One region of the Paenibacillus sp. J31R109 genome, then DNA from elsewhere that is predicted to be linked to it. Evidence: riboswitches for the same ligand, from Rfam matches in the RefSeq annotation. Region 1 holds a riboswitch; each other region holds the start of a gene.

Region 1 (7,643 bases):
TCTTCTGCTGTTACAACAACCTCTTGTCCGTTTATATTCATAGTATAGACCTCGTATCTATAGGTTCTCGTTCTCGTCAATCAATTCAAATGCTCAAGTGCCGCTTCGAATTCCTCTCGCGATATCTGGAACATCGCGCATCGCTTATAAAATTGTTTACCATTGCAATAGCCAATGCCAAGTGCATTGCCTACAGTCAATCGACGAGCCGCCGCATCGGGATGCACGATGAGGCCGGCAGCAATCAGATCCTCCATCGTCAGCTGCGAGACGGCAGCGTTATACTCCGTCCGCAGGCTCTGGAGCGCCTGGCGGATTGTCTCAGGCGTCGCATTCTCGACGCCAATATCGCCTTTATACGCAGCTTGCTCCTGCGTAATGAAAGCATGCTTGCAGCCAGGCACCTTGGCTGCTACGATTTTACGAATCCGCTCACCGGCGTGATCCGGATCCGTGAATATAATGACGCCTCTGCGCTGCTGTGCCAGCGCGATTCGCTTGAGAACGGCTTGTCCGATAGCGGAGCCGCCTGTTTCAATCGTATCCGCCTCCACAGCGCGCCTGATGGCCGCCGTATCGTCCTTGCCTTCCACAACGATCATTTCTTTTATCATCACCGATTTCCTTCCCCAGTACGCAGAAAAAGAAGAGGGGTCTCCTCTTCTTTCGCGCAGGCAGATGCCAAGCTACGTGTATTTAGTAGTGTTCCCGTCAAAACTACCGTTTACACGTTAGTTTTGGGACGGTTTTGTAGGGCCAACCACATACACAGTGTACCCTTGCTTCGTGCCGAATTTATTAGCATAACCATGATCTTCATAGTACACATCGATCATTTGGCCTTTCACGCCACTGCCAATATCCTCAGCGCGACGGAATCCAATTCCTTCGATGTATACCCACCATCCAAGCGGAATCACTTTCGGATCGACCGCAATCGTACGACCTTCGGTCACGGTAGTACCTGTGTAGGTTTTACCATAGCCCGAGGAGCCTTCGGTTTTGCCCGTCGACGCAGCGCCCGCTGAATAAGCTGTTAGCTTCACGTTTTTGAGAATTTGTTTGTAACCGAAGGTCACACCGTTCTTGGAAACCTCATCCACACTCGGTGAAGAGGCAGAGAGAACAACCACAGGGTTTTTGGTGCCTACGGAAACTACTTTTTTAACACTTTCTGTTTGTACTTCTTCACCCACAACTGCTTCCGCGACTAAAACACCGTCTTCGAAAGTCTTTTCTTTCTTCTTGACCAATACGCCTTCTTTACCCTCTTGGACGACTTGCTCTTTCCCTTTAAGTAAAGACGCGTCATTCTTTTTCTCTGTCTCGAATGCGATCGGTTCAGAGACTTCCTCCGTCTCTTTTTTCACACGGACGATCTTGATTTCATCGCCTGTGGTCAGAGCGGCTGTCGGTTCGGGAGTGATACGATCGGTCTCCCCAAGTGCAATATTTAAACGTTGCAATGCACTTTCTACCGTTCTTGCAGTTGTGTAAACAGTGGTGGTCTTTCCATCAGCAGTCAATTGAATTGGTGAGGCATGCTCGATAACAATTTTGTCTCCACCCTTGAGCTTAGTCGTGAGTGCAGCTGAAATTTCATCGTGTTCACCAATCGTTATGGCTTGTTCATCCAGTAGGCGTTGCAGGACCCATTGCTTCGTGTGCACAACAGTTTCTTGTCCATTCACAACCACGGATACGCTCTTGGTAGCCGTTCCGTACAACAACACCAAAAACATGAAAGTCATTGCGATTGAGATTACAGCTAAGCTTAAAATCAAACGCAAGTTTTCATGCTTCCATCGCAATGCGAAGGACATGCTGGATGATCGTTTTACATGGGTCTCGCTAATTGAGATACTGCCCACTTCTTCGGTCCTCCTTCAAAGCCTCGCCGCCAGGTTACAGCATGATTAAATTTGACGCGACTAAGGTTTTTTAGTTTAACTTAACATGCTCGCCATCATCAGCCGAAAATATACCTAGGCCGAATCTGGTCGTCCCCCCCTTTTACCTATTCATCATCCTATGAATTCCGGGTTATTTTATGTCTTCCGATCTGTGTAGAACCCTGTATGTGGACAAAAAGCCAGCAAGAAGAGGACTCTTCTCGCTGGCTTAGTTTGCATAGTGAAATACAAATAGCACGCACGACAATCGTTACCTCTCTTACGCTTACGAGGTTAGCTGACGGATTCGGACGTGAGAGTCGCCCTACGTAGACGCAAACTGCTTGTTTAACGTCTATGATTCACCCCTATTACTCTCTGCTTACTTAAACTGCATTGGTGTGCAATTCAAGTTTGCAGTGGTTCCCCCGTTCCCACATTTGGAACTCAGCGAATGGAAATTTGGCAAATTGGATATTAAGTTATTATGAAAAGTATATTACGCTGTTAATCTCAACCTGTAAAGGGATTAACACCCGTTAAAAAGGGCTAAATCAATTAAATTTTGATTATTTTTCGAATATAACCCAATTATATCTACATTTTTCTAACTATAACGTACGTATACGCTATTTTTCATAGTATAATGACCAAAACTAGGCTAAAAATGCAAATTTGTTTATAATGATTCTGGAAGTATTTGATTAAAAAATACCAATAATTTGCTATTTAGGGAGGCAATTGAGATGGGGCCCATCTTGCAAGTAAACGCTTTATTCGGTGGATATTTACCCAATAAACCTGTTCTTCATGATCTTACCTTTTCCATTCGTCAAGGTGAAATGATGGGATTGATCGGACTCAACGGTGCAGGTAAAAGTACCACCATCAAAAATATACTTGGACTGCTTCAACCGCAAAAAGGATTCATTCGCATTAACGGTTTAACGTTAGCCGAAGATCCATTACCTTACCGTGCGACGTATGCGTATGTACCTGAAAGTCCAGAGCTATACGAAGAGCTTACGATACGCGAACACCTTGAATTAACGGCCATGGCTTACGGCGTTTCCAAGGAGGATTACGAAACCCGTTCCCAATCCTTGTTAGAACAGTTCCAAATGAAAGACAAACTGAATAGCTTTGCGAGCCATTTATCCAAAGGGATGAAGCAAAAGGTCATGATCATGAATGCCTTCCTGATCGAGCCCTCTTTATATATTATCGATGAGCCGTTTCTCGGACTCGATCCTTTAGCGATTCGTTCCTTGCTCGAATTGATGGTTAAAATGAAACAAAAAGGTGCATCCTTTCTCATTTCCTCACACATTTTGTCTACAATTGAAAAATATTGCGATGGCTATGTCATTCTCCACAAAGGGCGTATGGTAGCTCAGGGAGATTTAGTCGAATTACGCGAACAAACCAAGCTGCCTCAGGCGTCATTAGACGACATCTTTTACAAGCTTGTTCAAGGAGACATGGCATGAGTCACTTATCCGATAGTACACATGCATTTAACACACATGCATTATGGAAGCAGCGTTTCCAACATTATATGAAGGAATCCATGGGGTATTGGCAGTATGCTGCACGCAGCAACTTTATTGGCTTCTTGTTGTTTCTTGTCATCGTTTCTTCCTATTATTATGCAAAAACATTACAGCGTCTTCCGACAGATTATCCCTACCTGTGGATTGTCCTGCTCGTGCTCGTTCCACTCATTGCTTCGAGCTCTATCCGAACGCTGACTCGCAGTGCTGATCGCATGTTTCTATTACGGATCGAACATGAAATGGGTGCCTATTTTCGAAGCAGCTTTCTATATAGCTTTTCGTTGCAGGGCATTTGGTTATTTCTCGCTTGGGTCACCTTAAGCCCCCTGTATAAGCACTGTTTAGGCACGGAATCACAGCCATTTTTACTTATGTTAGCTCTGTTGCTTCTATTAAAAGTAGCGAACCTATTAGCGAGTTGGCAGGAAGGAAGATTTGCTGCTGAACGAACAAGGGTGATATCTGTCTGTTTTCGATGGATCGCCACTATCGCTTTAGTTACAATCCAATTTCACTACAGCAGTTTATGGGCAAGCCTTGCTGCCATCATTCTTGTATTCGTTTGGCTGATTGCATTCCGAAACGTAGCCAAATATGTGATTGGATGGGACTACCTGATTGCCAAAGAGAAGCAGCAACAAGCTAGACTCTACGCCTTCTTCAACTGGTTCGTAGATGTACCTCAATTGCCAACGCGAATAGCCCGCCGAGGATGGATCAGCGGACTTACCCGATTGATTTCATTTCGACAGGATTCGGCGTTTCTCTACTTATATATGAAGACATTGATTCGCACTGAGTTATTCGCCATTGTGCTTCGACTGACCCTAATCGGCGTCTTAGCTATAGCTGTTGCAGACTCCACTACTGCGCGAAGTGTCATCCTGCTCATTGCGCTGGCCATCTCGATGGTTCAGCTTACTTCATTAGAACGTGCACATCGATATACATTCTGGCTCGATATGTACCCTTTGGAAGCACAAGCTAAAGCTGGCTCCCTTGCTTATATCATCTGGTTAACACTTACCCTGCAGCTAGTCATCCTGACGATTCCATTTATGATAGGAACCCCTATCTTGTATCTCCTAGTTCCCTTGGTAAGTCTGGCCCTTATTTCTTTCGCGTCTGGCGTTGTGCTTCGCCGAAAGTTCAAGAAAAATGCCTTACTTGAGGCCGAGTAATCGTATCGCATTATTCGTCGTAATCTCAGCGATCTCTTCCAGTGACATCCCTCGAATTTCCGCGGCAGTTTCAGCCACTAAGCGAACATAACCTGTTTCGTTGCGCTTACCGCGGAAAGGATGGGGCGTTAAGTACGGAGCATCCGTTTCGATGAGTAGACGATCAAGCGGAACTTTCGCCAAGACTTCTTTCGGTTGCACAGCATTTTTGAACGTAACTGGCCCACCAAACGAAATATGGAAATTCATATCCAGACATTGCTTTGCTGTTTCCCAGCTCCCTGAAAAACAATGCATAATACCTCCGACTTCGGCTGCCTTCTCCTCTTTGAGAATCGTCAGAATGTCCTGATGCGCATCTCGATTATGAATCACAATCGGCATGCCCAACTTTCGCGCAAGACGAATTTGCTCTCGAAATACCCGCTGCTGAACATCCTTCGGTGACTTATCCCAGTAGTAATCCAGACCGATCTCCCCGATAGCAACCACTTTCTCATGCTGACATAGAGACTCAATCCATTCTAGATCACCAGGCATCATATCAATAGCATCAACGGGATGCCAACCTACCGTCGTATAAATAAAATCGTATTTCTCAGCTAACTCAATGGAGCTAGGAATCGTTTCACGATTGAAGCCGACATTCACAATTCTCGTCACGCCTGCTTCTAGCGCCCGCTGAATGACTTCCTCTTGATCATCTTTAAATTGTTCGGCATTTAAATGTGTGTGTGAATCCGTTAGCATGACTGTTCTCCCTTATGTATCTGAATATGTTTTGTGTTCCATTATCATTTTGAAACCTCTGATTGACCTCACTTAATCTTGCTCCCCCAACATCTCCCATACATCTGGATAGTCTTCCGCATTCAAACGCTCCAGGAGTTCCTCAGGATAGTACACATGATGCTTACCCATTTGGAAGCCGCTAATTGACTTCACAATCTCCGAGCGTTGCGTGATCTCCGTTAAATTGTCCTTATGATCTAATAAAAGGATTGGCAAATTGTCATCATTTTCACCAGCTCTGTACACGTCATAAGATTGATTAGAAGGGAAATCAATTTCCATATAGTAAGTCGGGTCGAAGCCAACCTCTTGCATTACTTTTTCCATTCGCTGAATGAGCTGCTCCTGAGCGCCATCAAATGTGCTGTACTTGTACAATTTGCGATCTAAGAAACGCTTGCACATATCCCCTAGCATACCATCCTTTTCTTGACTCCAAAAGGTTAGCATCGTTTGCATCACAGACTCATCGAGCAGCAAATAATCATCTAAGGAAATGCGATTCTGAATGAGATGAAGGATCGGTTCAACCATAAAGCCGAACGTATAGCCTTCTTCATATAAATGCTTAGCACGCGCAAATACTTTATGCAACAAAATTTCTGCACTTCGGGTCACGGGATGGAAATATACCTGCCAATACATCTGATAACGAGACATGAGGTAATCTTCTACAGCATGCATACCGCTTTCTTTGACCACAATATGCCCTTTGTACGGCCGAATCACCCTAAGAATCCGCTCCAAATCGAACGTACCATAATTTACTCCTGTAAAGTAAGCATCACGCAACAAATAATCCATACGGTCCGCATCCAGTTGGCTGGATACCAAGCTCACCACAATTTCTTCGCTATAGGATTTACAAATGACCCCTGCCACCTTTTTCGGAAAATCAGGTGAGACACGACTCAACACTTCATTCACTTCGGTATCTCCTAGCACAATGCGGCAGGACCAGTCCTCATGTCTTGTACCAAAAGCCTTCTCGATAGAGTGAGAAAACGGTCCATGGCCCAAATCATGCAATAATGCTGCGCATAGACAGAGCAAACGCTCTTCCTTCGGCCAATCCTCATAGTGATTGCGTTCGAATTGCGAAATAATTTTTCGCGTAACCTCATAGACGCCAAGCGAGTGAGAGAAGCGACTATGCTCAGCGCCATGAAAAGTTAAATAGGACGTACCCAGTTGACGAATACGGCGTAAGCGTTGGAATTCCTTTGTATTAATTAAATCCCAAATCGTTTCATCTTGCACATAGATGTACTTATGAACGGGATCCTTAAACACTTTCTCTTCTTTCATGTGGCATAGCCCCCTTAGTATGTTAAATGTTTTCGACATATTCGACATACAACCCTCTTTCATGTCGATTATTGTCGATTTACAAATTCCAATTTATTAACGAATTTAGATAAAATTTTTCCAATACTTCTCACATACTCAAAAATCAAAATTATGTAATATATCACTTACAACCCCTTATTCTTAGCGTGATTACGGTTTTTTTACCTGTCACAGAAATGAAAAATTTGAGGAATTCGCCCTCTGTTTTCAGCGAAAATATGGTTGACTATTTTGGGAATCGTTGGTATCATAAGTCATAAGCAAATGTCGAAACATGACGATCTTGATTAAAAATTGATAAAATCGAAAGGGGTTTTATATATATGATGAAATCTACAGGAATTGTTAGAAAAGTGGACGAACTAGGACGCGTTGTTATTCCAATTGAGTTGCGCCGCACTTTGGGAATTGGCGAGAAAGACGCTTTGGAAATATATGTAGACGGCGAGCGCATCATGTTGAAGAAATATGAGCCTGCTTGTATCTTCTGTGGCAATGCGGAGAATGTTTCGTATTTCAAAGGAAAAATTGTTTGCCATATTTGTTTAGCAGAAATGCCAACACCTGTGACAAAATAAGAAAAGTAGTATATAATAGAAGTAGCACTTATCCTATTGGTAATTCTAACCTTTTTCATATCTCCTTTCATCTCTAACTTTGTTGGCTTCGGCCACGGGTTAGAGATCTTTTTTTGTCTTTGCCAAAGAAGACACCTAGCACACTGCTGTCTAGGCTGAAAGTTTAAGAAAGAAGTATCCTATATATGTAAATGGATCCGGCCCCTGAAGGGGCCTTTTCCTTTTTTATGCTTATTAGGCCGAGCTTAGCACTTTAGCGCTCTAGCAGCGCATTATATACATCCCGTTTCGATA
Region 2 (7,643 bases), on a different contig from region 1:
GTTACACTTTATGGCTAGTTGGGTGTTTTGTTCCTACTCTTCTAGCGGAACTCCGTTTAATGCTAGATGGGCGCGGAACATTTCCATGCTGTCTGGATGCTCTTTCTCAGGCACCCACGTCGAGGAATCCCAAATCTTTGACAGCTTGAGGGCACGGCTGCAATGAATGAAGCATTCTTGCACTTCAACGCCGACAGCGGCGATGGGGGACTTCCCGTTTAACTGCATCGTTGACAATAGCTCCTCATCTTTCGTCAGCCAAGCGCGGCCATTGACGCGAAGCACCACGTCCACGCCAGGAATGATGAATAAGAGACCCACTTGCGGGTTGGTTAACATATTTTGCATCGAGTCCAGTCGACGGTTTCCCAGTCTTTCTGGATAGATAAGGCGATGTTCATCTAGAACGCGTACAAAGCCTGCGCTATCACCGCGAGGTGATACATCGCACAGTCCATTCGCATGCGAAGTAGATAAGTAGAATAAGGGTGACTTGGCGATGAACGCTCTAGCATGCGCGTCGACTTGGTTGATCACTTTCTTTTGGACTGCTGGATGCGCCTCTCCGATAGCTGCGCGAATCTCATCAATGGATTGAATGATGCCGGGGAACGGTGGGGGTGTAAGATCTTTTATGCTGTCCATGTATTCTTATCCTTCCTGGAGGCCGAAGGCCTTTATGTATTCATTGTAGTATACGCAGATCTTCTCGCTCAAATGAATGAAGCCCTACAAACTGCTCTTACGAGCAAAGCTTGCAGGGCTTCATTCTGTGCCGAGAATATTACTTGGATTCAGCAGTTAGTTGATTGTAGATATCATCCCATAGAACTCGTCTGGCTGATACATACCGCTTCGCATAATAGGATTCGCTCAACTTATTCTTCACAACACCTTGATTTGTAGCGGAGTGAACGAATTCACCATCTCCAAGGTACATGCCTACATGAGATATGCCGCTGCCATCCGTGTTGAAAAATACAAGATCGCCCTTACGAAGATCCTTTTTGTCAACCCAGTAGCCTTCGCTGTTTTGTGATTTGGAGCTGTGTGGAAGGTCGATGCCGAAACCATTGAACAAGTAGGATGTGAAACCAGAGCAATCAAACCCTTTGGTTGTCGTTCCTGCCCATTTGTAGGGAGTTCCTACGAGATCTTCGACTGCGTTGTCCATAGAGGATGACGCGAAAACGCTTCCTACGCTTACGCTCAAAAACAAAACAAGGCTAAAAACAAGACCAACAACTTTCTTCAACTGCTTGTCTCCTTCCGGTGCCTACGAGGTTAGCTGGAGGGTTCGGTTGAAGGTTCCCTATGATCCCTGTCTTGCAAGATCAATTCACCCGGAGTGGTTCCCCCGTTTCCCCATAAACTGAGGAATTCGGCATGAAATATTTGGTTTTTTGATGCTAGTCCTTTTTATTCGTCATAAAGTTTGAATTTCCTCTTTTATGGTTACATAATAGGCAAAAAAATAAGCGGAATTGTTCGAGGAATAGACAAAAAAAAGCCCCCTTCTCAAAGAGAGGGGGGAATATTTGCCTATTGGCTGTTTCTTTGAATATTAATTGGATATTTTGGCAGAAAGCAGTTGATATTGAGAAGAAATCCCCCAAATCTGGATGAAAATGTGGAATAGGGGATATAGCTGATAAATGACTAGTGCTAGCAGTCCAGCCCATATGTAGGTAGCTGTGACAGTTACCCCTGCTAAAAGTCCTGTTATTACTAACAGAATAATGGCCAGTCCGACAATCGGCAGTGAATGTCGAAAAAAGGAGATGACTGTAGATAGGATGCCTAGATTAGCCGCGATGGCGAATTGCACATACATAAAGAGAAGCTGCAAGACAAATCCGTAGACAAAGAGACAGAGTATCCAAGGCAGAAGTTTGATGATTACTTGCTCATAGGATCCGCTATGCGCGAGAATATATGAGGCTTTCGGTAGCAGCCAGATGAGTGGAAACAGGGTAAGTGCAATCCGGACGAGATACACGAGCAGAAACGGTAACATAAGTTTTTTCATCCCGCGAAAGAACCGATAGCCTGCATTCTGATGAGGGTGCGTAAGTGAGTAGTATACACCGCCATTTAGGAGTGGCGTCATCAGCATGCGAGCACACAAGAGGACAGCTAGCCACCATAAATAGGAATAGCTAAGATCGGTTTTTATTAACTGAAACTGGCCTTCAGCTAGGAAGATTTGCAATGCCTGTTTTGGCTGCTCGGCGCCAGGGAAACGATGCATGAGGGGGACTAGTATGCCCTGAACGAGTTTATACAGGAGAATACCCCAGCCCATCTGATATAGGAACAAAATGATTGTGGCAAATGGCTGTGCCATAGTTGCCCTGAAACCTGATTTGATATAGGTGGCCAACGAGGTCCCTCCTTAACGTTTTCTTTAGAAAACTAGCATCATAAGCATACCCTCAGCGTTTGTCATGAGACGTAAGCTAAGTCCTTACCAGGCGACCGAGCCGAAGACGGCTTGAAGGAACTGAATAATGCCGAGATTCCATCGAATTTGCCACTTTGTATCTAATTGGGTTTGGTAAAAGTTATTGATATGCTTATTTTCAAGAATAAGTGTGTATTTCGGATCAATACGCACCCAGTCGACAGGAGAGGCATGTGTTAATTTGAACTCAATACTGCCTTCTTTGCCATCCCATGTTTTATCTAATGTTGTCCCATCTGCGAAGTGGAACTGGATGGGTACTTCCGGTGAATTGCCGCCAAGTTTAACGATGCGGACTGTGCTTTCGTAAGTCTCGGCACCTTTATCGCCCTGAGGCCGGACGTGAACACTCTCGACAGAATAGTCCATCATCATCTCACCATAGACATACTGATTGAAGAAATCGTCCCACTTTGTTTTGCTGACATCCTCCACCACTTGCTGGAAGTCCTTCGTAGAAGGGTGCTTGAACTGCCACCGCGCGAAATAGGTTTGCATGATACGGTCCATCATTTTGGTGCCGACCTGTTGCTCAATCGCTTTCAGTACTAGCTTGCCACGCGTGTACACATTTTCAGCATACTGGTCATGGCCTTTGTAAGCCCATGCTTCCTTCTGCAACCCATTAGGAGAGGTTATATAGCTGGATTCGACAGGTAGATTAGGCACCTCGCCATACTCGGCTTCCATGACTTTATCCTCTGCATAAGAGGTAAAGCCTTCATCCAGCCAGGCTTCTTCGAATTCGTTGCTGGCGACGAGACCGTAGAAAAATTGGTGGCCGATTTCATGCACGACGACACGTTCTAGTTCTAAGTCGGGATCCTTGTCACTAGCGCCCCAAGCCGTAACTAAAGTCGGGTATTCCATACCGCCCGCGCCATTTCCACCTGGAGGCGGTACTACAATAGAAAGGGTAGAGTAAGGGTACGTTCCGTACCACTGACTATAACGGGAGAGAGCTTTTTTGGCCGCATACATGTAACGATCCTTTAAATCTTGATGATTGGGATCGAGATACAGTTTAATTTTGACACCAGGAACTTGTGGAGCAGAGAATGATTGTTCGGCATAGACGAAATGAGGCGAAGCCGACCAAGCGAAGTCATGGACATCCTCGGCGTAGAATTGATAGGTTTTCGTTCCTTTTTCCGTCACAGCGGGCTTCACAGGATGCCCAGTAGCAGCCACAATATAATTGGCGGGTACTTGGATTTTCACATCATACATACCAAAATCCGCATAGAACTCGGAATTGCCATGATATTGATGGAGATTCCAGCCAGCCTCAGTACGGCCTCTGGTACCCTTGCGTTCATAGGCGGCAACCTTCGGAAACCATTGACCAGCCATAACAAAGTCATCAACGTAGCCCATTCTGGCAAAGGCTGCAGGTAACTTAACGAGGAATTCGGTTTTCACGGTGACTGTTTCGCCAGGTCCTACTGGTTTAGATAATGGGATTTTGAGCAGCGTATGGTCGTCCTTATTGCCGTCATCCGGCTGTACAAAAGCCATCCGCTTAGTAAGATCATCACCCGTATCCGATTTCACGGAGAGCAGTTCCATACTTCCGCCACTATCTGCCTTCGCTTCATCGTCCCGCAGCTTCCCGCCGGATTCGCGCATGAATGTCGTTTTTTTCGATGCGAAAGCATTCGGATAAAGGTGGAAATACAATTCTTGTACAGGCACATTGCCTGGATTTTCCCACGTGAGCGTTTGTTGTCCTTGGAGCTGCCTCGTTTCTGGTGTGTACGCAACGTTCATGTGATATTCAGCAATACGATAACTAAGTGGTGTTGAGGTTTCTAACGGTTTGCCATTATCTGCAGGCTGCATGTCCGGTGTCTTCGCAATAGGTACCTCTTTAGAGACGACAGGAACAGTCCCTCTTGATGTGGAGGGGAGCAAGGTGTTCGTTATTAACACTGCGCCGGCAGCAAGGAGCATGACAGCAAACCACTGTACCTTGCGACTATTGAATAGAGCATTCATATCCATGAGATTCACCCCGCCTAAACAAGCATCTACAGCATGTATATGTAGACAACCTAGGGAATATTTCTGCGAGGTGAAAGAAATGTTAGAAAGGGCCATGTCATACTCCGCCCCTTGTTCTAAGAGATGACTTTCGCTACAATGAAAGCAAGTCGTTATTTTAACTTTATGTAGAGTGGAAGGTGCCCTTATGGAAGCGGATAAGAAGAAGCTGGCCTTAAATATAGTAAGTTCAAAAGTGAATCACAAAGGCTTCGGTGCAGGAGCCATTGATCTAAGCAACGTCTCCGGTATCATTATTGATGGGGACGAGGCTTATCTGGATGAAGGAACCCTGCATGCCAAGAGTAAGATTGAGAAAGGGATTAAATTCTCCACGAACAAAGAGGATGTTCCGAATGGCCGTAAAGCGTGGATCGTGTGGGTAGCAGTTGATCGCACAGAAGAAGGTGCCTACTACGCGGGAATGTCTGCTTGCGAGATGTTAATCGATACGGAAGCTCGCCGCGGATGGAAGATTCTTGCGGAGCACGTGAACAAAATGGATGGCGCTATGAAACGCAAATTTATCCTAGAAGGATTGTCTGACAACGAGCGCGCAGCGCTTCGCAATAGACTAATTGAGCATAACGAAGACTGGTGGAACCGCTCAGATCAGAGCCTCAAGGACGCGCTCTCCTAAGCTTTCTATAGCCAATCTGGAGAATATGAACATTATGTGTCATCCATTGTTACACAATGTCGAAGCGGGTATACTAGACCCTAGTGTATGTTACCCTCATATACTAGGACAGCAAAAAGGCAGGACTAAGACGCGCTTAGTACTGCCTTTTTGTGTTTTTATTTAGGTGTAAATTAATCATTCCACCAACGTTTGAGATCGTTCCACCAAGAGCCGTTAGCGCCTTTGGAACCATCTTTTTGACCACCCGCCGCATCTGGCTTTGCAGGCTTGCCTGTACAATAAGTCGTAGGCTCCGTACCAGCGAGGAAAGCTTCCACCTTGGCGTTCGGGCAGTCTTCATTGGACAATTTGCCGCTCACAGGATCAATGTAAACCGTCGATACACCCTCAGGAATGGGGAACAGCTTCGGCGGAATAGCATCCAAGGTCTGTTCGGTAAAATCCGCAAAGATCGGCGAGGCGAGGTGTGATTCCACGGTTGAAATATCTCGGCTCTTATCATAGCCCACCCATACCGCAGTAGACAGCTCGGGCGTGAAGCCGACGAGCCAAGCATCCGTATCGGTCGTGCCCGTTTTGCCTGCAATCGGCCGTTTGATTGTACTAGCAACACGATTGCCCGTACCGCCCTCTTCGAACACACTCTCCATTAAGTTGGTCATCACATACGCAACAGCAGGGGGAATGACTTGCTCCTCCGCAGGTGTCGCTTCATACAAGATACGCCCGTTCGCATCCTCAATACGTAGAATAGCCGTAGGTTCATGGTGTAAACCTTGATTTGCAATGGAAGAAAAGGCAGACGCCATTTCCAATGGACTCACGGGGAAGGAACCAAGCGCAAGGGAAGGCAGCGGCTTCATTGGCGAAGCAATGCCTAGTTTGCGTGCGAAGTCGATAACTTTCTGCGGCCCTACCTGGAGAATCGTGTGCACAGCATAGATGTTGTCCGATTTTGAAATCGCCTGACGCATATCGATATTCCCATTGGTATACTGGTCATTAAAGTTTCGTGGCGTGTATTGCTGTCTCCCTTCATCATAGGTAAACACCGTCGGTTCACTTTTGACCATGGAGACGGGTGTAAAGCCATTCATAAGGGCAACCATATAGACAAAAGGTTTAAAAGATGATCCCGGCTGTCGCGTGTTCGATAACGCACGGTTGAATTGATTCTCGGTATAGTCGCGTCCGCCGACCATAGCTTTGATCTCGCCTGTCCGTGGGTCAACCGCGACTAGAGCCGCTTGAAGATCGGGTTTGCCATCGAGCTGCTTCGTTATGACATTCTCAGCAATTTGCTGGGCATTCTTATCCAGTGTGGTATAGATACGGATGCCGCCCTCATCGAATTGTTCTTCCGTAATGCCAAGCTTCTCCGTCGCGAGGTTGCGTACATAATCCCTAAAATAGGGCGCTGCAGAAGGCTTCTTTTTGGTAAGTGGTTGAATCGTCAGCTTCTCTTTGGCTGCGGCGTCAGCTGCGCTTTGCGTAATGAAGCCGCTGTTTACCATCGTCTGGAGGACGATCTTTTGCCGGTCCATGGCATTTTGCAGATCATAGTAAGGGGAATAGTAGCGAGGTCCTTTCGGGACCCCAGCAATCATCGCGCTTTCAGCTAAAGTTAGCTCACTGGCATGCTTGCCGAAGAATAGCTCAGAGGCAGTCTCAATTCCATACGTGGAGTGCCCGTAATAGATTTGATTCAAATAGTCAGCCAGAATATCGTCTTTGCTCAGTTGCATTTCCATTTGAACGGCATAGACCGTTTCTTTGATTTTACGCGTCCACGTACGATCGTGCGTTAAGTATAAATTCCGAGCTAACTGTTGAGTGATTGTGCCAGCACCTTGCACCTTGGCCATGGCTTGGACATTCACAATGGCTGCGCGTGCTACCGCTTTGACGTCGACACCAAAATGCTTGTAGAATTGTTGATCCTCCACAGCAAGCGTGGCATGTATTAAGTAAGGCGAGATCTCATTTAAGGAAACGACCTGCCGATTTTGGCCAGAATAAAAGGTGTCAATGACTTCGCCATGGACATCATACATTTGGGAGGTTTGCATCGTTTTGGTGACAGGCAATGTTTGAGAGCGCAAATATACTAGGAAAACGGCCGCCCCAATGAGTAACAGCAGGCTGCAGGTGAAAAAGAAGGAGAATGTCTTCTTGATTCGCCGCATCCACCGCATAGAAGCAGGAATATCATCTTTTTGTCTAGCGGGTTGTGTTTCGGATGGTTGTTGGCGAGGTTTCTCATTCTCTGACATAGGCTATGCCTCCTTTCTCTGTGCCCAAAGGCGCTACTATCCAGTATGGAAAAGCATGGCAGTCCGTATTCAACGAATTGTAAATATTTTTTGTTTAATGGGCAAAAAGGGAAGGAAATTATTGCATTTTGGGGGTAATGAACTATAATACAATTTGTGCATGTCAAAGGACTGGAAATTAACGTCCGAAATCGTATGAGTTTTTGGGCTGGTGGAACAC
Region 3 (7,643 bases), on a different contig from region 1:
ACATGTTGCACTTTATTTTATCCTGATAAAATGTTAGTTCTATTGTTTCATAAGGAGATACGCCCTGTCCACTTACCTATCGCCATCTGCACGCACACCAAATAAGCGTTACTCGACAGAGCAAAGCCTATTCATGCCGCTTGTATCCTGACTTATACCTTCTTAATGTACGCGATTCATCCGAACAATCCGATAATAGAGCTGACCGCTTACCTCTTGTTCCACTTCCAAATAGCCTTCCGTATGTACATAATCCCCCAACATAAACGTGGAAGCATCCGCTGAATCTGCATGTGTCAGAAAGAGCAACGCTACCTTATCATCCCCAACTACAAATCCAACCTGTTCTTTCACCTGAAACTTCTCGATAATTTTCCCATGATGTGATCTCACGATATGATGAAACCGCCAAGCGCCTTCTTCCTGTACGATAAAATAAAGGACACGATTTCGATGCGCATTGCTAAATTCCCGCGTCACACCAATCATACATACCTTTTCACCAATTCGCAGATATTCATCAATCACATACGATTTCAGTCGTAAACGGTTGACGTTCTTGCTCTGGATATAATTCTCCATCTCATCTATCGAGCGGTGATCCTTCGGATCTTGTTTCGTTGCATAGAATACTTCTTTAATAAAAGTATCCGTTTGGAATTGCCTTGCCCCTTTGAAATGGTTATACGTATGAAAAAATTGCTTAATCACGACCCGAATGTCTTCCGGAATGGCAGGACCTGTTTCCACGTTGTACATGCGATCTGTTCGACCCGACATTTTAATTTTATGAAACCAGCTTTTCCAGACACTAACTTGCATGTCGTACGCGTCACCTACTTTCTTCCAACCATTTTCTCATTATAGGCTATAATCCTCAAAATTTCGATAAAAATCGCAGATTTTCGCGCAAAAAAAAGAGCATCCGCCGCTATGCTTTCATTTGCGAAAGACACAGCGAACATACGCTCTTATTCACCCTGCATATACCATATTGAGTAACTGTCTTATAGTACGCGCTTTGCACCTACATATCTTGAGCCCCAATAGGAGCTAGCGAGACTATCAACCGTCACACCAACGGACGTTGTTGAGGAAATGAATTGATTATTTCCGATGTAAATGCCCACATGATTGACGATACCTGAAGCAAAGAAAACAAGGTCTCCCGCTTTCAAATCCGTCACTCTTGTCCCTGCTTGATCGTACATTTGCACGGAGGTGCGTGGCAGCTCAATGCCTTTGGCCTCGTATACATAACGAACGAATCCTGAGCAATCGAAGCCCTTGGGTGTCGTTCCTCCCCATCGATAAGGCGTCCCCTTAAAAGTCGTTGCAGCTTGTATAATTTGAGCTGAAACGGATGACTGAACGACCTTGGCCACTGGAGCTGCTAGGGCTGCGGGTGGGGGTGCAATCCATGCTGGCTTATGAGTTTTACCGTCTTGTTCGACGATAGCGATTTTATTCGCATCATTCCACGCAATCTCAGAGCCAAACGTCTCTGTGATGAAACGTAGCGGAACATAGGTACTTCCCTCAAGCAAGGTAGGACTGCTCTCTAGTTCAACTAACTTACTGTTCACGATCGCTTTCTCTTCGTCAGTAGTAAGTTGAATGGATTGCTCTTTGTTCATGAGTGTGACGACAACTTCATCGCCTTGCTTCGCCCAACCCACTTGATAACCTAACTTCTCCGACAACACGCGAAGTGGCACTTGGAGTGTACCGGCCTTATCAATAAAAGGCTGTACCTCTGGGAACTGCACCAAGTCATCGTTGACTTGAACCTTCACCGAAGAAGAGTCCGTTGCCGCATGCGCGGATGGCGCGGCGAATAGCGAAATGGCTGCGCCTACAATAGCGCATGAACAAATAAAGCTTTTGGTAAAAAGTTTCAAAACGTTGTGCCTCCTTGAAGCCTCCGAGGTTAGTTGACGGGTTCGGGAAGAGGTTTTCCCTAGTAAGCCCCATTAGCCTAAAACTAGACTAACTGAGCATTCATTCACCCCAAATAAAGAAGTCCCCCGTACCGGAGCTTTCGATGCTCCGAGATTCGGCATTTTTTGTCTATGTTAGACTAGCACAGTTCGTTTTGGCTTGACAACTTTTACACGGCGGTAATTATTTCCTTTTCGGGTGAAAATCGCAAAAAAACAGCTACTCTTTTCAGAGTAACTGTCTGCAAAATGACCTCAGACCAAGCCCACTGGCTGCCTGTATACCTCTGTAAACAGGACTTCCTTAATGGGATTAAACTCACTTTCAGTCAAAGGATTCGGATAACTCATGATATGGAGAGGAAGCATCGCTTGTCCTTCTCGCAGTGGAGGCTGTGCATAGGGAAATCGGTTCAATTGAAAACCACAGCGCTTATAGAATTCAATTCTCCGCGTCGCATCTATGGTAGTTGGAGGCTCGACTTCAAGTACCATAGGCGTGCTTGCACTGCTCATGTACTTCATCAGCATTCGCTTGCCAATCCCGCCACCTCTTATGGCAACATTGACAGCAATATGTTCTACAAATCGAAACGTGCTAAAGTTCCAACTAGCCAAAAAACCGAGCAATTGCCCCTGGTCATCTCTCTCTGCATCGATCCTGTAACTAGGATGAGGTAAAAGCGCCCGCTGACCCTCATACGTTCTTATTTCCGTTTCTGGAAAAGCGACTTTCATCAGCTCAAATATCTCTTCAAACGACTCCTCATTGACCATCCGTCCCCACCTCCCTTCAAGTTAGCTATAGGTTATCCAACTGTGCAGCTTCTTACTTTCCAATAAGGTAGGGGGATCGTCATCTTTACTCGACACTTGTTTTAGTCCTTACCATTTTGAGAAAAAGGTATGTGCCGCTGCATGGGAACCAGGAGGTGTCGCATGCCCCATGAAGGGATACACTTTAATCGATTTGTTTGGGGATTCAATTCGGTTATAGGCAGCGAATATCGCTTCTGGTAAGCAACACGTATCCTTCAATCCTACGGAAATGTGAACAGGCTGCCCAATACGATCGCCTAGGTTCATGATATCGAAATAAGAAATCGTTTTCAGTACTTTAGGCAGATATTCTGGGAACCGGGTAACTAGATCAGCCGCTTCGCTGAGTGAACTAACCGAATTCAACAAGCCTAGATCCATGTGACAATGATTCGGTACATGGGCAATGGTTGCCCGAATGCGCTTCTCAAGTGCAGTAACGAGTAAGGCAATCCCTCCGCCTTGGCTTCCACCGTTTACGAATACTCGCTCACTGTCGATCTCTGGCTGCTCTAACGCACATTGCACAGCACGCATGGAATCGATCGCAACCGCTCGATAATAGCTCGTCTCCGCATCGAGAATCCCCTGTGTAATCCATCCCTTCGTCATGCCGGTCTCCTGCGGCAGCAGGTTACCACTCTCGCCGCCTTGCCCGCGTACATCAACCGCAAGTACCGCATACCCCATAAGCAGCCAAGCTGCATGATCCTCTGGTCTTCCCTTGGAACCTGTATAGCCCGGGAATGTAACAATACAAGGCACCTTCTTAGACTTGTACTCTGCAGGCAGTAACAACCAAGCATGAATCGGTGTTTCCGCAGCACCCCTCAAAACGATCTTATTCACTTCTGCTTGTACAAAATTTGATGGCACCGACTCTCTTGTATACGATGCTCCTTCTGTAGCTTCCGCGTAAGCGCGCTCCCAGAATGCAGCCAGATCAGTGGGCGCTGTTAACTCCGAATGATAATTATGTAGCCCTTGAATACGATTTTCAATTGCGTTCATTTCGGTAAGTCCCCTTTGCATGTTTTTCCCATTTTAACCTAGATATACGAGTATGACTATCGGAAATTTGATGATTAGTTCATCCTTCGCTACTATGTGAACTCCTGCGAACCCAAATATAAACAAAAAAGGACCACCCGAAGGTGGCCTTTTCTCTTGCTCGTAAGCGGGCGGCGGGAATCGAACCCGCGCGATCAGCTTGGAAGGCTGAAGTTCTACCATTAAACTACGCCCGCATATTAAAAATAACGAAGTGGTCGGGACGACACGATTTGAACATGCGACCCCCTGCTCCCAAAGCAGGTGCTCTACCAAGCTGAGCTACGTCCCGAAGTGTGAATAAAGTATAAATGGCGCGCCCTGAGAGATTCGAACTCCCGACCTTTTGATTCGTAGTCAAATACTCTATCCAGCTGAGCTAAGGGCGCAAAATATTGGAGCGGAAGACGGGGATCGAACCCGCGACCCTCGCCTTGGCAAGGCGATGCTCTACCGCTGAGCCACTTCCGCACGGTATTATTTCTCTTTCGCTCAACAAGTGTTTCTCTGAGGCGACAAGGAATAATATATCAGGTATTCAAAACAAATGCAACTATTTTTCAATTTTTTTTATTATTTTATGAAAACGCCGCCAAAGGGCAGTACTTCCCGTGCTATGCGACGCAGCAAACTATCCGATTTCATATGCTCATCTAATTTGGGATCAGGCTTACAAGGCTGCATGAGTACGTGACCCTGCCCCGTTATCTCCCAGTGATAATTCATATGTTGGCTCGCCAGCGTGTTGCCGTATACACAGAGGCGCAGCTTAGCCTGCCGCGGGTAGGCAACAAGGCAATGGACATCAACATACAAGGGCTCCACAGGATCTAGGGCCATGTGATGGATAGGGCCAGCTGTTAGCAAACCTAGATTACCAGGGCCGTGAAACTGCATTTTAACTAAATCTTGCGTGATCAACGTGTTCTTCATACTCTGTAAATGCGTTGTAAACGTCACACCTTCCGTATAGAACAGCACATGACGAAATTCAAACAATAGATCGTCTTCTGCTTCCAAAGGGACGACAGCCAAACTATACGCTTCTGGCAAGCCCATGAGCACACGCCCAGGACCGAGTATGCGTGATTGGATCAACCGCTTCTTCCTATACATGCTGGGAAGCTTCATCAGTGCATCCTCACGCTGCTCTGGCCTCCCCTGAAAGGCAACAATTTGGTTCGGGTGCAGAACATGCACGGCCTCTCCCTTAAGAAGCTGCAGCGTAGCCATCCTGGCTTGTGAGCTTGCATTTTCATAGATAATCTCCAAATCATACAACCCCCTTGCCGCTCCTGCTAACGCATCCCACGCTTCCTTCTCTGCCATACGAAGAAACGAAACACACGTCCAAGCAAGAAATATCCTACTACTAATGCCGCTGCCGTAATGATCATGTAGGTAATTTTACGATTACGCTTATCTTTGTCTAAAGCAACTTGTTCCATAGCCTTCAAGCGATCCTGCAATTGCTCGTTATCCTTCTTAAGCGCCTCATTCTGGCTCAAAAGTCGTTGTTCAATTTCTTGAGACTGCCTGACAGCCTCCGATAGCTTGTCCTTCTGTTCTTCTAATTGCTGCTTCGTAGCGTCGTAATCCTTCTGAATCTGCTCTACATTGCTTGGTAATTGATATATATCTTTGATCCGATCTAACCAAGAAGCGTGGGCGGCAGGTGCCGGATACAGCAAACCTAACAAGATCACGAGGACAACCACTGCTTGTCCATTTGCAGCCATTTTACGTATGCGCATCCGCACTCACTCCCATCATTCTCGACATTATCTTCTATTTTACAGCAAAAATCACCCCTTCACCACTTCTATCGCTTGAACTGGATACCGTAATATCGTTTTCATTTTGGCAGGATCAATCTTCCTCGGATCTGATAAGTAAATCTCATGATGGAGTCCACGGTAGCTGAGCTGCTCTTGTGAAATGAAATGCTCCATCTGTGCCAGTGTTTCTGGTTCTGTCGCATACGGGCCCACGTGCAGCATCTGGACACAGAGTCCCTCATGTATAGTTTCATGCCTTACATCGGCAATAACCTTAAGCTCCTTCTTCTTCACTAATGCACCATTGCGTGCTTCTTCCACGAGCTCCGCCGTTACAAACACAGGCATCCGAATCAACAGCTTCCAGTGCCACTCCTCTCTGGGCACCTCTAACGCAGTTCTTGGATCGCCATCCACCCACCACTGCCCTTCTAACTTCGGTACAGTAAAATCTTGCTCAGCCTTCTTACAATAGCCCTTAACACCATAAGCGACCGTATACAGAGCTTCTGTTGCGCTAGCGAAGGTCCTACCATTGGGGTCCCCTTTCCCTACGATCGTGACATAAGAAATAGGTTCAAATTCAACAACTTGAGGCTTGGTCGGAGCCGTATAGTACGTTTTATAGGTTTTGGCTAAATCTAATTTATCCATGATGAATGAACTTCCTCTCTTTTTCTTTTAGTATACTTAATAAACCCTGACACCTCTATGTCAACAAACAGAAAAAACTTACCTCTCGCAACAATATGCGAAACAGGTAAGTTTTTGTCTCTTGAAAAGGATATGTAATTATTCCGTAGCTGGTGGGGTAAACGAGCGTTGTGCAAATTCGGCATCCAACATATAGAAGGCATTGCTATCTTTATCAATGCGTTTCAATTTATTAATAATGCTGTCGAACATCGCTTCTTCCTCTACCTGCTCATCAATGAACCATTTCAAGAACTGCATCGTCGCATGCTCTCGATCGTTCAACGCTAAGTCAGACAGGTGATAGATACGTTTCGTTACTTCTTGCTCATGCAGATACGCATGCTCAAATGCATCCAAAATCGATTCATACTGGTTCACCGGTGTATTCATGCCAGCAAAGCTGACCTTTTTCCCACGGTCATTAATAAATTTGAAAATTTTCATTGCATGGAATTTCTCTTCTTCTGCTTGTACTTTAAAAAAGTTCGAAAACCCATCCAAGCTTTCCGCAGCGCAATAACCAGCAATAGCCAAGTAGACATGCGCGGAGTAAAACTCATAATTCATCTGTTCGTTTAGCGCTTCTGTTAGTGTATCGTTTAACATCTGTGCACACACCTTTCTGTATGGTTATCTCTTGCGTATTCCCCATACATACAAGATTACCAGAATTGTGCATAGAAATACAAACGGAAGTAATAATTTTAATAGATCTATGTTCAAGCCGTCACACTTTTGGCTTTAGATGCCGAGATGATTTCCTTTAATTGAGCATACAAATGATCTGGTGATTCCGCGCAAAGCAGTTTCTTCTTCCCGATCATCGCAATACACTCTTTCTTGCAATGTCTGCAATTGCCAAGGCAGTCTTTCTTCTTCTGCTTCAAATCGGGAAATTCATTCTTTATGGATTTATATATTTGTTTGGATCCGAATTTCTCATTTCTGCAGCAGTATTTAATCGTTTTCAAATGCGATCTCCTCCCGCCATTTCGCGTCTATCACTACTCTTGATATTAGTGATAATAATAATCAATGTCAACCAAAAATTTGACGGGATTGTACGAAAAAAGAGCTTTCTTCAATCCTCGTTAAAAGGATAAAAGAAAGCTCTTTTTGTTTGTTTGGATGCGCGTAGAGGGACTTGAACCCCCACGGTCGCCCGCTAGATCCTAAGTCTAGTGCGTCTGCCAATTCCGCCATACGCGCATGCTGTAAATAAGGCAAAATGGTGAGTCATGTAGGATTCGAACCTACGACACCCTGATTAAAAGTCAGGTGCTCTACCAACTGAGCTAATGACTCATGTCTAGTAATAAAAAAATGGCGGAGCTGACGGGATTCGAACCCGCGGTCTCCT
Region 4 (7,643 bases), on a different contig from region 1:
AAAAGACAACAATTCGGAAGAATTATTAACATTTCATCGATTAACGGATTGGTCGGCTTTGCTGGTAAAACGGCCTATAATAGCGCCAAGCATGGCGTAATTGGATTGACCAAAGCGGTTGCTTTAGAGACAGCTGCACACGGAATAACGGTCAATGCGCTTTGTCCTGGTTACGTAGATACGGCCTTGGTAAGGGAGCAATTACATGATGTAGCCGCTCTACATAACACTTCGCCTCAGTTAGCTTTAGAGAAGGTCATCCTACCGCTGGTTCCGCAACGCCGTCTACTAGAGATGAACGAAATCGCGGAATATGCCTTGTTTCTTGCTGGAGAGCATGCAAAGGGAATAACCGGTCAAGCCATTGTGATTGATGGAGGTTATACCGCACAGTAGCTCGAATCTTTAGGAGTAAAGGAGGTTGTATCTATGATGGAAGCTATGTTCAAAGATGCCAACATCGAAGGGTGTACGATTACATGTGTTGAAATGGTGCCTGAAGGGAATTTTACACTTCCGGACGGTGGAATTATATCTGATCTTCCTGCATTTTGCCGTGTTGCTATGCAACTGAAGCCAACTCCCATATCGAATATCCACGTAGAGGTTTGGCTGCCTCAAGAGACATGGAACGGCAAATTCCTCGGCACGGGCAATGGAGGGAGTGCTGGCGCCATCGCTTATGCTCGCCTTGCTTTCGGATTACGGCGAGGGTATGCAACGGCTAACACAGACTTAGGCACTTCCCCTCATGTCGATGCAGCCATTGGTCAACCAGAACGTTGGGCGGATTTCGGCTATCGTGCAACACATGAGATGACAGTTGTCGCGAAGGAAATCATCGCCATGTACTACAGAAGACCAGCTAGTTACGCTTACTTCGTAGGCTGTTCGACTGGCGGTCAACAAGCATTGATGGAAGCACAGCGGTATCCGGACGATTATAACGGCATCCTTGCTGGAGCTCCAGCTAACAATCGCACGCACCTGCACGCTGGATTCCTGTGGAATTATAAAGCCGTGAATCAGGTGCTTGATGGTGAATTTTTCTTAAAAGAAACCATAGATGCAATAACAAATGCGGTGATCGAGCAATGGCAGGGAAAAGATGGCGGTGCTCCTGCAGATAACTTTTTGACCGATCCAAGGAAATGCGGTTTCGATCCTGACACGATTTCAAATCGCAGCAATCTAGCTAACGACAAGGGGCTTACGAATGCCCAAGTGTTGGCACTGAAGAAGATCTATGCGGGTCCAACTAATCCGCGAACCGGAGAACAGATCTATACGCCATTTCCCTATGGGAGCGAGAATTGCTCAGGGGGGCTAGATCTTCAACAAGATCCCGAGCGCTTGCCCTCATCGCTGCTTTATATGTTTCGTTGGGTGTTCGGTGCAGAATTTGATTATAGGACATTTGATTTTGACCACGACTTGGATGTATTAAATGAAAGATTGGCTCCGCTTCTAAATGCAAATAATCCTGATTTAAGTGCGATGAAAGCACTAGGCGGGAAAATAGTGATGTACACAGGGTTGTCAGACCCACTTGTTCCGTATCAAGATGCGCTTCACTATTACGAACGGGTTATGGAAGCTCAGGGTGGATTAGCTCAAACGCAAGATTTTTTTCGGTTTTTTCTTGTCCCGGGAATGGGACACTGTGGAGGCGGTCCGGGGTTGAACGATATTGGTCTTGGCGGTGCCCAAAGTGATCAGCTAGATAGCGAACATGATATGTTAAACGCACTCGTTGCTTGGGTGGAACATGGAAACGCACCAGAGAAATTAATCGCAACGGCGTTCAAGGATAGTTTTGCTCCGAATGGGATCAGCTTTCAGAGACCTGTTTTCCCTTATCCGAAGTTTCCCGAATACGTGGGTGGAGATCCGAATTTGCCAACTAGTTATCAAGGTATTGATCATGAACGGGGTGGCGTTCTGGTACCTGCGGAACGATATCTTGTTTAACTATGGTGCCATATCACTTAAAGAAATAGAACACAAAGCCGAAATTCCTCCCTTAGAGGAACTTCGGCTTTGTGTTTTTCATTGAGATTTCCATCTGATGCTCTTCACGCACGCGCTGCATAAACACTTGAAGCTCTTCCTTGGTTTCACAAACGGCTGCATGTTCTAACCAAACAAAGAATTTCTTCTTCAGAATGGCTGAAACATGAAGGGGGTAGGTGTCACGGGATTTAATGATATATAACCCTGGAGAAACCTCATTCCAAGGTGAATTGAAAATAGTGCGAAGGGATAAGCGAGTGCGATGCTCCCAATCTTGTTTTTTCTGCTTGTTTCTAATAGATTGGTACATTCTCATAATCAGTTGATGATCGGATATTTCGGTCCATGTTGAGAATCCTGACAGGGTGGCATCTTGTGTAATTTCGGACCTTTCTTTAGAAAACCAGTAACCAACAATAATGGGAAAATGATTTTCTTCTTCAAGCCATAAGACACCAAACCATTCGTAATGCAAATCAATTGGATTTAACAAATGAGGGGCTATCCCTAAATAATAATGGGGGGAGGAAGTCATGACATTTCTCCTTTTGACTTAATCTCAAAGTCGGTTGTAAGCGAATATGTCATAATTGTAACGTTGAACCGGGTAAAAATGGGGTAAAGAATGGCTAGCAAACGTATAAAAATTGAATAAAAACAAACCTGGCGACTTTATCAAAGTCGGTTTGCCACTAGCCTAATTATTGTGAAAGTAGGCAAAAACGAAAGAAAACCGAAGCATTTCTATCGATAATGCAAATGATTTCTAATTGGACGCGCTTTCATAAGCGCTGAATGCCACAGATTGCGAAATAAGTGTCTCCAACGCATTTTACATTTATGAGCAATCGGCGTAACATTCGATTCAACAACAACAGATGTGAAGCAAAACGCTGAGTTTCCGCAAGGAAAACGGGGGAACCAACCGAAGCCGATCGGAGATAGAATCGGTTTCTCGGGGTGAATCTAAAGCAGGCATAGCTTGCCAAAGTAGGGCACTTCCAAGCCCGAATCCGACAGCTAACCTCGTAAGCGAATTGGGAGAGAACTACCTTCTTTTCGAGTCTTCCTTAGCGCGCTTATGCGACTTTGAAGCCCGAGAGTAGAGTTTCTCTGCTCTTTGGCTTCTTTTTGTTGTTCACAATTTGAGGAGAGTGAATCTATTATGTATCCCGAACCCCTGACTCTAGTAAGAGAATCCGATGAATGTACGCAAGCATGTAGAATTACCCGTATTGAATGTTTTCAATTCGATTGTGAATTATCCGATAAGCTGCAGCCCGAACATGGTGATGACTGTCATTGCGGTTTACTGACGATTTCAACGAATCTTGGAACATGCGGTTTAGGGCAATTCGTAATTCCATGTGGCAATCTAAAGGGAGATTTTGTACAATGGGCAACTGTTTTTCAGAAACTCAAAGGACTGAACCTGACAGATGGCATACAGTACGCTCATCAGAGACAAGAGGCATGGGGAGAAGTACGCACACATTTAATCAAATCAGCACTAAGTGATCTGTCCAAAAAGCTTGAACATGCATCTCGCGCATATCAGAAAGAAGATTTGAGTTTTCTAAGTGATCGCAATTATTTATTTGAGCATTCTGGGGCGTATATCTCTTTCTAGGGTGGTTTTCATGAATCAAAGATGGCAGCAATCTTTTCATTCAAAAGTGGTCATTAGAGCCATATATGATAGTGTACTGAAATTAAATCCAAGATTAATGATCAGAAATCCCGTGCTTTTCGTGTTGGAAACGGCCACTTTTGTTATTGGTTTATTGCTGCTGTTTCCGCATTATTTTCATACCGAGACACAGATCAGATATAACCTCACTGTATTTATTATTTTATTAATTACGATTTTATTTGCGAATTTGGCTGAAGCGTTGGCTGAAGGAAGAGGGAAGGCACACGCGGACAGCTTAATTAAAACCAGAAAGGAATTAAAGGCCAAGCTGCTATCGAAAGATGGCAGCATAAAGGTCGTTGCCGGAAACGAATTACGCAAAGGTGACCGTGTATTGGTTGAAATGGGTGATTTGATTCCGGGTGATGGCATGATTGTGGAAGGCATTGCAGCCATTGATGAATCTTCCGTTAATGGTGAATCGGCTTTCGTTATTAAAGAAGCGAACAGTGATAAGAATTCAGTAATTGGTGGTACCCTCGTGACCAGCGATTGGATTCAGGTGGAAATTACCGTTGACCCCGGGCATTCCTTTTTGGATCGGATGGTTCAAATGGTGGAAGGAGCGAGACGGCAGAAATCACCGAATGAAATCGCACTGACGACCCTACTTACGGTACTAACTCTCATCTTCTTAATTGTCGTCGTAACGTTGTATCCATTAGCCAAATTTGTCGGCGTACAATTGGAAGTGTCAACGTTAATTGTACTACTCGTGTGCTTGATTCCTACGACCATTGGGGGACTTCTATCCGCCATAGGCATTTCAGGGATTGACCGTGTCACGCGGATTAACATTTTGGCGAAATCAGGGAAGGCTGTTGAGGCAGCTGGTGATATTCATACTGTTATTCTAGATAAAACAGGTACGATCACCTTCGGTAACCGAATGGCAGCAGCATTCTATCCCGCAGCAGGTGTATCCTCCGAGGAGCTCATGGAAGCTGCGGTTCTTACTTCGTTGTTTGATGACACCCAGGAAGGACGGTCCATCGTGGAGCTCGCTAAGCAACATCACATGACAAGTAAGCTCAGAGCTTATAAGGGCGAAGTCATTGCTTTTACAGCAGAAGAGCGAATGAGCGGGTTAAACCTGAATGGCTGCTTTTTCCGAAAAGGGGCAGTTAGTGCCATCTGCAGTTATATCACAGTAAGGGGTGGATTTATCCCTGAGGAGATAAAGGAGCAAAGCGATTTTATTGCCAGAGAAGGCGGGACGCCTCTAGCTGTGAGCAAGGATAATCATATTCTTGGGCTTATTTACTTGAAGGATACGATTAAACCTGGCATTCGGGAACGAATGGAATCGCTGCATCAAATGGGGATTAGAACCATCATGTGTACAGGGGATAACCCGCTAACTGCCGCGACGATTGCGAATGAAGTTGGCGTTGATGCTTATTATGCTGAGAGTAAACCGGAGGATAAATTGCGGATTGTTCGTGCAGAGCAAAGCGAAGGAAAGCTCGTCGCGATGACGGGGGATGGGGTCAACGATGCTCCTGCTCTAGCTCAGGCGGACGTAGGCATTGCCATGAGCAGCGGAACACTAGTCGCTAAAGAGGCAGCCAATATGGTTGATTACGATTCGGATCCCACGAAAATTCTAGATGTGATTTCCATAGGCAAGCAGCTACTTATTACACGCGGTGCCGTGACCACATTTAGCATTGCCAATGATTTTTCTAAATACTTTGCCATTATACCTGCCATGTTTGCGAGCAATCTGCCGGAGCTGCAGGTATTTAATATTATGAATTTGCATTCTCCAACATCTGCCGTGCTTTCAGCCTTGATATTTAACGCGGTTATCATCCCTCTGTTAATTCCTGTCGCATTAAAAGGGGTTACTTACAAGCCGATGAGTGCAAACCAATTGTTAAGCCGGAATTTAACGGTATTCGGGTTAGGTGGTATTATTTTTCCCTTCATTGGGATTAAGCTCATTGATTATTTCCTGCATATGCTTGCTGAACATCTATAGAACAGGGGTACATAAGTATGGATAAGCTGCTAGACATTAGAAAAAAAGCAGAAGGAAGAAAAATTTCATTTCGTATTGTTTCCATGTATATGCTACTCGCTTGTATGCTGCAATTAGCTTTCAAGCTAGGTGTTCCCTATCTATTCGTCAGTACGTTAATGATAGCGACGGCATGCTTGCTGTATCACATGATTCAGCGAGATATGGTGAAAGTGAATCAGATGGAGGCATCGCAGTTGTTGCGAGAGGAAGAGAAGATTCGCTCAACCTTAGAGAGCATGCAGGACGGCTATTATGAAATAGATATGATCGGAAATTTTACTTTTGGTAATCAGTCTCTGGTAGAGCTTCTCGGTAAAAAAGATAAAAATGAGTTGAAAAGATGTCAAATTGCTGATTTTATGGGGGCAGATGATGCGAAAAATCTAAAACAAACGTATCAATGGGCAGCCCATTCGGGTATAGCTGTCAATTGTGTGGAGTGGGAGGTTATTCGAGCCGATGGCACACGCAAGCGCGTGGAGGGTTCTATCATGCTTATACAGGAAGGGGATGGGGGAGATCCAGTTGGTTTCCGAGGTATCATTCGAGACATTACCGTTCGCAAAGATTCGGAGAGAATGCTGGAGGAGAGCCGATTTCGTTATAAATCGTTAGTAGATCATAATCCCGATTTAGTTTGTTCATTTGAATTGGAAGGGCATGTTACAGCGATAAACCCAGCAACAGAGCAAATTACTGGTTATTCAGCTAATCAAATCGTGGGCACGACAGGTACCCATCTATTGAGAGCTGCTCCTAATTCTAATTACTTGAAGTCATTTATACGTGCGAAAAATGGAAAGTCCTCCTCCTTTGAGGCTTCGATCACACACAAACGTGGATTTCGGGTTGATTTGCAAATTCGGTTTGTGCCTATCATCGTCGACAGCAAGGTGGTCGGTGTTTTTGCGATCGGTAAAGATATTACGGAGCATAAACAAGCGGAGGAAACAATTAATCATATGGCCTATCATGATGCGCTGACAGATCTCCCGAACCGTCGATTGTTCAAAGATCATCTAAATAAAGGGTTGGAGCAAGCAGAACGGGGGGGACATCAACTAGCGGTTTTGTTTCTGGATCTGAATCGGTTTAAATATATCAATGACTCCTTGGGGCATGCCTTTGGTGACATGCTGTTGCAGACGATTGCTCAACGCCTTCTAACCTGTTTGGGTCAGCAGGGGACGATAGCTCGTATGGGTGGGGATGAGTTTACGATCTTATTGCCAGTTCTCAAACAGGAGAGCTTTATCCTTCATATTGTAAAACGAATTATTGAAGTTATTAACCGTCCTATTTGCATTGAAGGTCATGAGTGTTCGGTAACTACGAGTATAGGCATTAGTCTTTTCCCAAACGATGGACAGGATGCTCAAACGCTTATGATGAATGCCGATGCGGCCATGTATAGAGCGAAGGAAAGCCATCGTAATCAATATGAATTCTTTACACCCATCATGAGTATCCAATCATCGGAACGGCTTATGATGGAGCAAGAACTACGTAAAGCATCGGAACGCAATGAGTTACTCTTGATGTATCAGCCTCAGCTTCAGTTCGAGACGGGGCAAGTAACAGGTGTGGAAGCCCTTGTTAGGTGGAAGCATCCCAAAAGGGGACTGATATCACCGGCTGAATTCATTCCGCTCGCAGAGGAAACGGGTATTATTATCCCTCTTGGAGAATGGGTCCTACGAACAGCATGTCTACAAAATAAAGTATGGCAAGACGCTGGATATCCTCCTATGCGGGTAGCGGTCAATTTGTCCGCTTATCAATTTAAACAATCGAACATTGTCCAGCTTGTTGCTGATATCTTGAAGGAAACGGGACTACATCCTGCCTATTTAGAGCTTGAAATCACAGAGAGTGTTGCTATGCAAAATGCTGAGCAAGTGATCGGAACAC

The links. Region 1 has a riboswitch for cyclic di-AMP ahead of AC58QT_RS32140 (resuscitation-promoting factor). Riboswitches for the same ligand answer to the same signal wherever they lie in the genome.
Region 2: another riboswitch for cyclic di-AMP. It lies ahead of AC58QT_RS21515 (C40 family peptidase); the one in region 1 lies ahead of AC58QT_RS32140 (resuscitation-promoting factor).
Region 3: another riboswitch for cyclic di-AMP. It lies ahead of AC58QT_RS28190 (C40 family peptidase); the one in region 1 lies ahead of AC58QT_RS32140 (resuscitation-promoting factor).
Region 4: another riboswitch for cyclic di-AMP. It lies ahead of AC58QT_RS10385 (hypothetical protein); the one in region 1 lies ahead of AC58QT_RS32140 (resuscitation-promoting factor).

Annotation. Positions count from the first base shown of each region.
Region 1 covers NZ_JCAUAR010000024.1:8,248-15,890, reverse strand. Annotated here, with positions in the region: gene rsmA (16S rRNA (adenine(1518)-N(6)/adenine(1519)-N(6))-dimethyltransferase RsmA) at 1-41, opposite strand, end outside; gene rnmV (ribonuclease M5) at 81-614, opposite strand; gene AC58QT_RS32140 (resuscitation-promoting factor) at 732-1,871, opposite strand; cyclic di-AMP (ydaO/yuaA leader) riboswitch at 2,161-2,355, opposite strand; gene AC58QT_RS32135 (ABC transporter ATP-binding protein) at 2,639-3,382, shown strand; gene AC58QT_RS32130 (ABC transporter permease) at 3,379-4,629, shown strand; gene AC58QT_RS32125 (TatD family hydrolase) at 4,612-5,379, opposite strand; gene AC58QT_RS32120 (HD domain-containing protein) at 5,452-6,729, opposite strand; gene AC58QT_RS32115 (AbrB/MazE/SpoVT family DNA-binding domain-containing protein) at 7,095-7,349, shown strand; gene rsmI (16S rRNA (cytidine(1402)-2'-O)-methyltransferase) at 7,603-7,643, opposite strand, start outside.
Region 2 covers NZ_JCAUAR010000009.1:20,875-28,517, reverse strand. Annotated here, with positions in the region: gene AC58QT_RS21520 (MSMEG_1061 family FMN-dependent PPOX-type flavoprotein) at 34-645, opposite strand; gene AC58QT_RS21515 (C40 family peptidase) at 785-1,255, opposite strand; cyclic di-AMP (ydaO/yuaA leader) riboswitch at 1,259-1,397, opposite strand; gene AC58QT_RS21510 (hypothetical protein) at 1,565-2,383, opposite strand; gene AC58QT_RS21505 (M1 family metallopeptidase) at 2,468-4,462, opposite strand; gene AC58QT_RS21500 (YwhD family protein) at 4,656-5,147, shown strand; gene AC58QT_RS21495 (transglycosylase domain-containing protein) at 5,321-7,423, opposite strand.
Region 3 covers NZ_JCAUAR010000016.1:604-8,246, reverse strand. Annotated here, with positions in the region: gene AC58QT_RS28195 (hypothetical protein) at 163-822, opposite strand; gene AC58QT_RS28190 (C40 family peptidase) at 1,008-1,901, opposite strand; cyclic di-AMP (ydaO/yuaA leader) riboswitch at 1,905-2,072, opposite strand; gene AC58QT_RS28185 (GNAT family N-acetyltransferase) at 2,196-2,717, opposite strand; gene AC58QT_RS28180 (acetylxylan esterase) at 2,826-3,770, opposite strand; tRNA gene AC58QT_RS28175 (tRNA-Gly) at 3,936-4,006, opposite strand; tRNA gene AC58QT_RS28170 (tRNA-Pro) at 4,025-4,101, opposite strand; tRNA gene AC58QT_RS28165 (tRNA-Arg) at 4,122-4,198, opposite strand; tRNA gene AC58QT_RS28160 (tRNA-Gly) at 4,206-4,280, opposite strand; gene AC58QT_RS28155 (AIM24 family protein) at 4,383-5,138, opposite strand; gene AC58QT_RS28150 (SH3 domain-containing protein) at 5,108-5,563, opposite strand; gene AC58QT_RS28145 (GyrI-like domain-containing protein) at 5,615-6,241, opposite strand; gene AC58QT_RS28140 (ferritin) at 6,380-6,889, opposite strand; gene AC58QT_RS28135 (DUF1450 domain-containing protein) at 7,003-7,254, opposite strand; tRNA gene AC58QT_RS28130 (tRNA-Leu) at 7,413-7,492, opposite strand; tRNA gene AC58QT_RS28125 (tRNA-Lys) at 7,513-7,588, opposite strand; tRNA gene AC58QT_RS28120 (tRNA-Asp) at 7,608-7,643, opposite strand, start outside.
Region 4 covers NZ_JCAUAR010000003.1:29,034-36,676, reverse strand. Annotated here, with positions in the region: gene AC58QT_RS10400 (3-hydroxybutyrate dehydrogenase) at 1-396, shown strand, start outside; gene AC58QT_RS10395 (tannase/feruloyl esterase family alpha/beta hydrolase) at 430-1,971, shown strand; gene AC58QT_RS10390 (hypothetical protein) at 2,024-2,506, opposite strand; cyclic di-AMP (ydaO/yuaA leader) riboswitch at 2,895-3,064, shown strand; gene AC58QT_RS10385 (hypothetical protein) at 3,179-3,643, shown strand; gene kdpB (potassium-transporting ATPase subunit KdpB) at 3,654-5,690, shown strand; gene AC58QT_RS10375 (sensor domain-containing protein) at 5,708-7,643, shown strand, end outside.